Regions from separate parts of the Oceanobacillus sp. FSL K6-0127 genome, predicted to be linked through region 2. Evidence: predicted binding sites of a transcription regulator. Region 2 holds the regulator's gene; each other region holds the start of a gene.

The links. Region 2 encodes Rex, which represses fermentation and respiration genes when NADH is low (regulators of the CRP and FNR family bind a similar motif). Its sites were predicted from a motif close to TTGTGAAATATTTCACAA; they were not measured.
Region 1: qoxA (cytochrome aa3 quinol oxidase subunit II) is a predicted target of Rex. The motif match lies at 1,666-1,683, and genes of this name have one in related genera.
Region 3: pflB (formate C-acetyltransferase) is a predicted target of Rex. The motif match lies at 1,429-1,446, and genes of this name have one in related genera.

Annotation. Positions count from the first base shown of each region.
Region 1 is NZ_CP150287.1:2,334,405-2,337,698, forward strand. It holds gene qoxB (cytochrome aa3 quinol oxidase subunit I) at 1-578, opposite strand, end outside; gene qoxA (cytochrome aa3 quinol oxidase subunit II) at 652-1,560, opposite strand; gene MHH64_RS11640 (DHA2 family efflux MFS transporter permease subunit) at 2,030-3,294, shown strand, end outside.
Region 2 is NZ_CP150287.1:1,306,209-1,309,502, reverse strand. It holds gene MHH64_RS06565 (hypothetical protein) at 1-900, opposite strand, end outside; gene MHH64_RS06560 (redox-sensing transcriptional repressor Rex) at 1,198-1,836, opposite strand; gene MHH64_RS06555 (ABC-F family ATP-binding cassette domain-containing protein) at 1,988-3,294, shown strand, end outside.
Region 3 is NZ_CP150287.1:3,589,919-3,593,212, reverse strand. It holds gene pflB (formate C-acetyltransferase) at 1-1,406, opposite strand, end outside; gene MHH64_RS17745 (chromate transporter) at 2,051-2,623, shown strand; gene MHH64_RS17740 (chromate transporter) at 2,620-3,147, shown strand; gene MHH64_RS17735 (HAD family hydrolase) at 3,238-3,294, opposite strand, start outside.

The DNA of each region.
Region 1 (3,294 bases), 1.0 Mb from region 2:
GAAATTTGAAGAGCCCACATGTAATAGTTAACACCAACAGATTGGCTAAACTCATTACTTGCTAGTGGGAAGTAATTGGTCCAACCAGCGTCAGGTGATCCACCGATAACAAACGATATGTTAAATAGCATTGCTCCGGCAAAGAATAACCAAAAGCTAAGTGCGTTTAGTCGCGGAAAAGCAACGTCACGAGCACCAATTTGCAGTGGCACAACGTAGTTCATTAAACCAATAACGAACGGCATTGCCATAAAGAAGATCATTACAACTCCGTGCGTTGTAAAAACCTCATTATAATGTTGAGCGTTTAAAAATTCCATTTCCGGGCTAGAAAGCTGAAGACGCATCATGACAGCGTCCGCACCACCACGGAATAACATGACTAAAGCGGAAATCAAATACATAATCCCGATTCGTTTATGGTCAGTTGTTGTTAACCATTCGTTCCATAAATAGCCCCATTTTTTAAAGTAAGTTAATCCTGCAACGATTGCGATGGAAACAAGAACAATTGCAACCATAGATGCATAGATCATTGGATCTGGATGGGGTATAGCGAATCTTTCAAAAAATTCCATGTTTGTTACTCCTTTCGAGAAGTTCAAGTACATTTAGATTAGTAATCTAGCTGTTTTGTTCGTAGTCTTTCAATTAATGATGATCGTGTTCTGAATCATCATGTTCATCCTCGGATTGTTCCGTATCATCAGATGAACCGTGATTATGCCCACCATGCTCACCCTCAGGTGGTGGTGAAAATTCTAAATGTGTTCCAGTGAAAGCAAGTTGACCTAGATGACCAGGTTCTAATAATTCATTGAATATATCTTCTGTTAATGGATCAGCCGTAGCATGAATATCATCTACCCAAGTATCGAATTCATCTTGCGGCATTGCGATAACGTTAAATGTGTTTTCAGCAAAACCTTCACCACTAAAGTTTGCATTTCTACCCATAAACTCTCCAGCTGATTCAGCCGCTAAATTAATTGTCGTTACCATGTCTGCCATCGCATATTTTTGTCCGGCTAACTGCGGTACCCAAAAGCTTGTAATTGGACCATGTGAGTAAAGCTTGAACTGGACGGAACGATCTGTTGGGATAAATACATAATTGACTGTTTCAATATCTTGCTCTGGATAGCTGAAATGCCATTTCCAGTTAGATGAAGAAGCATATATCACCAACGGTTCCTGATCCTCATATCCTTCTGGTACTGTTTCAACTTGGTATGTTGAGACAACAGAAACGATAGATAAGAAGATAACAATTAAAATTGGAATACCAACAATAATTCCTTCGACAATAGGATTCCCCTCAATATGTGGTGGTTCATAATCATCATCCTGTTTAGATGCGCGGTATTTTACTAGGATAATGATAAGTAATACAAGTACGGTAATAACAATGAATGCCATAGTAATGATGGATAACCATATAACATCAGCAGTCGTTGCAGCTTGTGGTCCTTTTGGATCTAAGACAAGTAATGGCTCACAACCTGTTAACACTGTAGCTATAGTGAAAATGAATGTTAGTAGGGTCCATTTAAGTTTCATGTATATACCCCTTTCTGTTAAATTATCTGTTTTTTTGCGCCAATATAAAGGTAAACACAATTATCGTCCTATATAATAGTACGCAAACGATAAAAATACAAGAGTATGAGAAATGCTTCACAAAATGTTCATGAAGATTTGTAGATTTGGTGGAGATAGGCAAATTTTGGACACGTAGGTATTAAAAATAGTTGCTTTAATTGCAAAAATGTGCTCCATATTTTTGCGGTTAGCTAATGAAAAACTTTCCCACTATTAATGAAGGAAAGTTTTTTTCTAATTTAGCTGTATTTTCATACTAGACTCATAGTCTATTAAAAATTGAATGAATTATGAATCGGTTCATAAACTTGATAAAGACAATAAAAAATTTATTTGTATTATGTGGACTAAAGGTATATGATATGATTTATGTCATTAGAAAAATTCGGGTGATCAATGTATAGTTTAATGTAAGGGAGAAGAATTTATGGAACCATCAATCAATCATAATGACCGGCCAAAGTATGGTATTTTAGCAATACTTATGGTCGGTGCATTTATTTCATTTTTAAATAATACACTGCTAAATGTTGCACTGCCATCTATCATGTTAGACCTTGATGTAAGTACATCTGTCGTCCAGTGGTTAACGACGGGGTATATGTTAATTAATGGTATATTGATTCCAACGACAGCTTTTTTAATTCAAAAATATTCTGTTCGCCGATTGTTCTTAGTTGCAATGGGTCTGTTTTTTTGTGGAACTTTAATTGCAGGTATTGCGCATACATTCCCGATCTTGCTGGCTGCGCGAATGGTTCAGGCATCTGGATCCGCAATTATGATGCCATTATTAATGAATGTTATGTTAATAAGCTTTCCAATCGCTAAACGAGGAACTGCAATGGGAGTCTTCGGTTTGATTTTAATGTTTGCTCCAGCAATTGGACCAACGCTTTCTGGTTGGATTATTGAACACTATGATTGGAGAATGCTATTTCATTTTATAACTCCAATTGCTGCTGTTGTATTTTTGCTCGGCTTTTTTCTATTAAAGGATAAGAAAGAAAAAGTGATTATTACGTTAGATATTCTTTCTTTAATTTTGTCCAGTATTGGATTCGGAGGATTATTATACGGTTTTAGCTCTGCTGGATCAAAGGGCTGGGATAGCTTACAGGTATATGGAACAATTATCCTTGGGGTTATTGCGCTTATCTGGTTTATCCTTCGTCAATCAAAGCTTGAGAAGCCCATGTTAAATTTCAATGTGTTTAAATATCCCATGTTTACGTTGGCATCCATCATATCGATGGTCGTTAATATTGCAATGTTTTCTGGTTTTCTTTTGTTACCGATCTATGCACAAACGATTCGTGGGATTTCGCCAATGGATACGGGGTTAATGCTATTACCGGGAGCTCTTCTGAATGCATTTATGTCACCAATCACAGGTAGACTGTTTGATAGATATGGCGGGCGAGTACTGGCGCTTGTTGGTTTATCGATTATGACAATTACAACGTATTGCTTTAGTAACTTAACGTTTGAGACAGGTTACATTACGTTAATGGCACTGCATGGAATGCGTATGTTAGGTCTATCCATGGTTATGATGCCGGTATCAACGAACGGCTTAAATCAGTTGCCTGCTGAATATTACCCGCATGGAACAGCGATGAATAATACGCTGAATCAGGTTTCTGGAGCGATTGGAACTGCATTGTTAATAACGATCATGTCAATTCGAGA
Region 2 (3,294 bases):
TTCCTGATCGAGCTGAATATCATCTTCTGTTAATGAAAAATCAAAAAATCCTTCTTCCGCAGAATTAAATTCAAGCTCACCTGTAGTCATTTCTGTTAAATTCATTTCCATCATTTCGATAAAGCCTTCAGCACCTAACAATTCATCACCATCTGGATAATAATGAATCGTAAACAGCTCTGTGAAATTCGTTTGATCCTCATCAACTAAAAGAAATTCAGCGGTTGCTTCACCGTCTCCTTCCTCATAGTTCTCAAGCTCCCACTTTCCTTCATCAAACGGAATTTCTAAGCTCGTAATTGTGTCAATGTAAACACCTTCTGCCGCTGCATCAGCAGCAGTCTCTTCGATAACTTCCCCATTCTCATCAAGAGGAATTATTTCGCTTGGTTCTTCGGAACTATAAATTTTCCATGCACCATCATCTGGTCGCAAGACATGAACCCCGTGTGTTTCATTATTCATAAAATCAGGACCATCGACTTTCATTGTCGTCTGTTTATAAGAGATTGTTGCTTCTTCTTCTGATTTTTCTTCTACAACTAAATCAAATAATTCCATATCTAATGTATACACAGATAATTGATCGATTGTCGTACGTGTTGAGTCATATAAAGGAGATTCACTATGTATGGTTTCCATGTAAGCATCCAAGTCATTTTCTGTTAATGCTTCTAAGTTTGCTTCAAGTACTGCAAATAATGCCTCATCTTCTGGAACTACATTTTCTTCTGCTTCTTCAGACCCGTTTTTCTCGTTTGCTTCCGCATCATTTGTTTCTTCAGTTGCTTCAGCATCGTTAGTCCCTTCACTCTCATTGTCACTTTCATTTGAACATGCAACAATGAACAAACTAATAAATAAAACAAACATAATACCTAAAACCTTTTTCACGTTCACGAATAAATTCCTCCTCTTTCTTAATATATTCCCAATACAGATTAACGTAATAATCAGTAAATGGATAGATGTCTTAAGAACCAATAATTTTCAGAAAAATATTAGTTCCATTTATCTAGTTAATATTTATCAGCTTGTTTCCAGTGGTTGTTTAAAACGGAGATTTTATGGAATTGATGCAAATAAATTATGGTATTTACCAATATAAGGACATCCAAATCCAACCATAAAAAAACAAGGCTTTTGACCTAATATCAATAGCCTTGTAAATAAACAAAAATTTACAATGAGTAATATCTACTCTGGATTATCTAACGAATAATGCTTTAGGAAATAGACAAGGGCCTGCAATTCAACAGCAAGATCAATATGGTGGACCCGAATATGCTTCGGTACACTAATCCTTGCAGGAGTAAAGTTAAGAATCCCTGAAATCCCTTTTTCTACAAGCTTATCGGCGATCACTTGTGCTTCAACAGCTGGAACAGTTAGGATAGCGACTTTAATGTCTTCTAACTTTTCCTCTAAATCACGAATATCATAAACGGGTACCCCGCCAATATCCGTGCCAACCTTTTCTGTATCTGCATCAAATGCCGTAGTAATCCGGATATTATTGTTCTTCATAAAGTTATAATGAAGGAAGGCTGTACCTAAGTTCCCAACTCCGATTAATGCAACCTCTGTAACCTCATGCTGATCCAACGTACTTCGGAAAAATCCTAATAAATACTCTACATTATAGCCGTATCCCTTTTTTCCCAATGCGCCAAAATAAGAAAAGTCTCTTCGAATTGTTGCAGAATCCACTTTTACTGCATCACTCAGCTCCTTTGAGGAAACTCGCTTCTTCCCTTGCTGATTTAAATTGTTAAGAAAACGATAATATAAAGGCAGCCGCTTGGCAGTAGCTTGTGGAATTTTATTCTGTTCCATCAATCTTCCTCTTTTCAATCCAATAGTTGTATATGATAAGTTCTTTCCTTCTATTTTAACAGAAAACGTCAAATAAGTCGTGATATTTTTCACAATTCAGTTGCCTCGTTAAATAACTATAAGATACACTGTACATGATGGGGTGAAAAAGATGATATTAATGCAACTAAACGGAATTTCCAAATCCTTCGGTGCTGAAGAGATTTTATCAAATATTAAAATTGAAATTAAAGATAAAGACCGTATAGCTATTGTCGGCAGAAACGGTGCAGGTAAGTCAACATTACTTAAAATTATGGCACAAGAATTATCGTATGATGAAGGGGAATTTTTTCAACCGAAGGATCTTACATTCGGTTATTTATCCCAGCATATGACGTTAGAATCAGGGAAAACCATTTGGGATGAAATGCTAGAGGTATTTTCCCATTTAAAATCATTGGAAAAGCAACTTCGAGCATTAGAGAAAGAGATGGAGAAAGCCAGCGAATTATCTGGAGAAGAATATGACAAAGTCCTTAAAGAATATGACAAACTTCAACTAGCATATCAGACTGATGGGGGCTATACGTATGAATCTGATATTAGAGCTGTACTTAGTGGGTTAAATTTTGAGTCCTTTGATTATGATACTCCAATCGCAGAACTTAGTGGTGGACAAAAAACACGACTTGCCCTGGGTAAATTGCTGCTTCAAAAACCACAGCTGCTTATTCTTGATGAACCGACCAACCATCTTGATATTGATACATTGTCATGGTTGGAAAACTATCTCGTTAGTTATCCAGGCGCCATTGTCATCGTTTCACACGATCGGTACTTTCTTGATAAAACAGTTTCCATTGTATATGAAATTTCACGGCATAAAACGCGAAAATACCATGGTTCGTACAGCAAGTATTTGGAGCAAAAAGCACTAAATTATGAACAGGAATTAAAGGAATTTGAAAAGCAGCAAACTGAAATTAAAAAAATGGAAGACTTTATCCAGCGGAATATTGTACGTGCTTCGACTACAAAACGAGCACAAAGCAGGCGGAAGCAGCTTGAAAAAATGGAGCGTCTTGATCGGCCACTAGGTGATGAGTCATCCGCTTCCTTCTCCTTTCAAATTAATCGCAGAAGTGGAAATGATGTATTAAAAGTTGAAGAGCTTAGCTTACGTTATGAAAAAGAAGTGGACCCTATTTTTTCCAACATACGACTGGATATAAATCGCGGTGACCGTATCGCACTTGTTGGTCCGAATGGTGTAGGGAAAACTACATTACTTAAGGCCATCTTAGGTAGACTGCAGACAGAAAAAGGAAACATCCAGCTTGGTACAAATGTACAAATTGGCTACTATGATCAAGAACAGGCTGATCTTAATTCTACTAAGACGATTCTTCAAGAATTATGGGATGATTACCCCACCATAAATGAAAAAGATATCCGCACGGTTTTAGGAAACTTTCT
Region 3 (3,294 bases), 2.2 Mb from region 2:
ATTACTTCCTCATAGTGTAGATATTCGGAAGTAATTGGTTCATAGTTCGGTCCTACTTGAGTGAAGGATTGTTCATCTACCCCGCCATTAAGTGCATATAGCAATGCTTTGGCTAAGTTAGCTCGTGCACCGAAGAACTGCATTTGCTTGCCAATTTCCATTGCAGAAACACAGCATGCAATTCCATAATCATCTCCAAATTGTTTCCTCATGAGGTCATCATTTTCATATTGAATTGAACTTGTTTTAATGGACATAGATGCACAGTATTCCTTAAAAGGGCGTGGTAATTGATCAGACCATAAAACCGTTAAGTTTGGTTCGGGTGCAGGCCCAAGATTGTCTAATGTGTGTAAAAATCGGAACGAATTCTTTGTCACAAGCGGTGTACCATCTTTAGCAATACCACCAATTGATTCTGTAACCCAAGTTGGATCGCCACTAAATAATTCATTGTAATCTGGAGTTCTTGCAAATTTTACAAGTCGTAGTTTCATTACAAAATGATCGACAAGCTCTTGTGCTGTTTCTTCTGTAATGACACCATTTTGAATGTCACGCTCAATATAAATATCTAAGAAGGTAGAAACCCTGCCAAGACTCATAGCTGCGCCGTTTTGCTCCTTGATAGCTGCTAAATAACCAAAATATAACCATTGGAACGCTTCGATTGCATTTGTAGCAGGATTGGAAATATCATATCCATAATCTGAACCGAGCTGTTTTAACTCTTGTAAGGCACGAATTTGTTCAGAAAGCTCTTCGCGGTCACGAATGATTTTCTCGGACATCACACCATTAACTCCGGTTGCTGCAAGTTCTTTTTGTTTATCTGCGATTAGCCTGTCAACACCATATAAAGCAACTCTTCGGTAATCGCCAATGATCCGTCCGCGTCCATAAGCATCAGGAAGACCTGTAATAATTCCAGCTTTTCTTGCTGCTCGCATTTCAGGTGTGTATGCATCAAAAACACCTTGGTTATGTGTCTTCCGATAATTGTTGAAGACATGCTTTACTTCTTCATCTAACTCATATCCGTATGCATGTAGAGCATCTTCTGCCATTCTAATACCACCAAATGGTTGAAGAGAGCGCTTAAAAGGTTTGTCTGTTTGGACACCAACAATTTTTTCAATACCTTTATTTAAATAGCCTGCTCCATGTGACGTAATGGTTGATACAATTGATGTGTCCATATCCAATACGCCACCATTTTCTCGTTCTTGCTTTGTTAAATCCATCACTTGTTCCCATAAAATTGTCGTGTTCCTTGTCGATCCTGCTAAAAAGCTTTCATCACCAGTATAGACAGTAATGTTTTGCATAATAAAGTCGCGAACATTAATTTCCTCTTGCCATTTTCCACTTTTAAAATCCATTTTGTTTTGAGCAGTTACAACCATAATAACCCTCCTAAAAAAGATATTGTGAAACATTGAGCATTCTTTATATATTTATCATATCACATATTTTTAGATGAAGTTATTTAAAATGTTAAAGAAGTGTGTCAGAATTGTAACTATATCGTGTCGATGAAGAAGGAATGAAATATTTAAAAATATGTTTCATTCACGTATAATGGTATAAATGATTTGAACGTCATATTTAAGGAAATCATAAATGGATGAGTGCCCTAATGAGAAGAGAGTAAGTATATTTGGTCATTCATAGAAGTGATGAGTGCCCGAATGAGAAGAGAGTAAGTTTATTTGGTCGTTCATAGAAGTGATGAGTGCCCGAATGAGAAGAGAGTAAGTTTATTTGGTCGTTCATAGAAGTGATGAGAGTCCTAATGGGAAGAGAGTAGGCTCCTTTGATTGGTCAAAGATGAGTTACCAATCAAAGGAATGATAAGTTCATTCTGTAAGTTATGTAGGCTATGAGCTTCTTGGCGCAGTGAGTTATTTGATTATCTAAAGCGAATGGGGTTCCAGCATTAAGAGAGCATCAACATTTGGGGCCTATTTACTGGATTCACGGGCTTACTCGAAAGCTCATCACTGGATAGGCTGGCAACATACTAAAAATAGAAAAAGGTTTGTGACAAATGAAAACACATTGGAATTTATTTATTGCTTTTTTTCGTGTTGGTATACTCGGATTTGGGGGAGGACCTGCTTCGATACCGCTTATTCAAAAGGAAGTAGTTGATCACTATAAATGGATGGATAACGAGGAATTTGGTGATATTCTTGCTTTAGCAAACACATTACCGGGTCCAATTGCAACGAAGCTACCTGGTTATATTGGTTATCGGGTTGCCCGTACACTAGGAATGATAAATGCCGTTCTTGCAACGATTGTACCTACGATTTTATTAATGATTGTTTTACTCACTACACTTTCACAAGTTAAAGAATTTGATTGGGTGCAAGGAATGACGGCAGCAGTCGTTCCAGTAGTGGGGATGATGATGGCTGTCTTGACATGGCAATTTGCCCAAAAAGCTGCTATTGGCTTGGGATGGGTAAAGACATGTATATTTCTTGCCATTTTCTTTATCACTTTGCAAATTCTTCAGGTGCATCCAGGAATTTTGATTGCTGTTCTACTCATCCTGGCGCTGTCTCTGCCAGTCCACAAGAAGCAAAAAAAGAATAAAGAAGGTGAAGATGTATGATCTATATTGATATTTTTGTCGCCTTTTTTATTCCGGGTATTCTGGGCTATGGGGGAGGACCTGCTTCCATTCCCCTTATTGAAAATGAAGTGGTATTACGATATGGTTGGATGTCAGTGCAGGAATTTAGTGAGATTTTAGCGCTTGGAAACTCTTTACCAGGTCCAATTGCAACGAAGATGGCAGGGTACATAGGCTATGAAGTAGGAGGGGTTATTGGGTCGATTGTAGGCGTATTTGCTACTGTGGCTCCATCTCTAATTTTATTAATATTCCTTGGTGGACTGTTGTTAAAATATAAGGACTCTCCTAAAGTAAAGCGGTTAACGCTTTTTGTTCAGCCGGTCATTGCTATATTGCTCGGTGTTATGGCATGGAGGTTTTTCAGTGAATCTTATATAGGAATTGGAATTTGGCAGACGGTACTACTGGTTGGCGTTAGTTTTCTATTAATCGAGCGTTTTAAAATACACCCTGCATTTGTAATTGCCGGAGCTCTTATTTACGGTGGCTTTCTTTTATAAATAGATCTAGCCCTTATCGTCTCCATAAGCCTCAACTTATGAAAAAAAGCAAAACCCCTTGATTGTTGGGTTTTGCTTTTTATATTCCCATTACTCGATAACCCCGAGCTTTTTTAAGCCGTTATAGATACCAGAATCACTAACAGA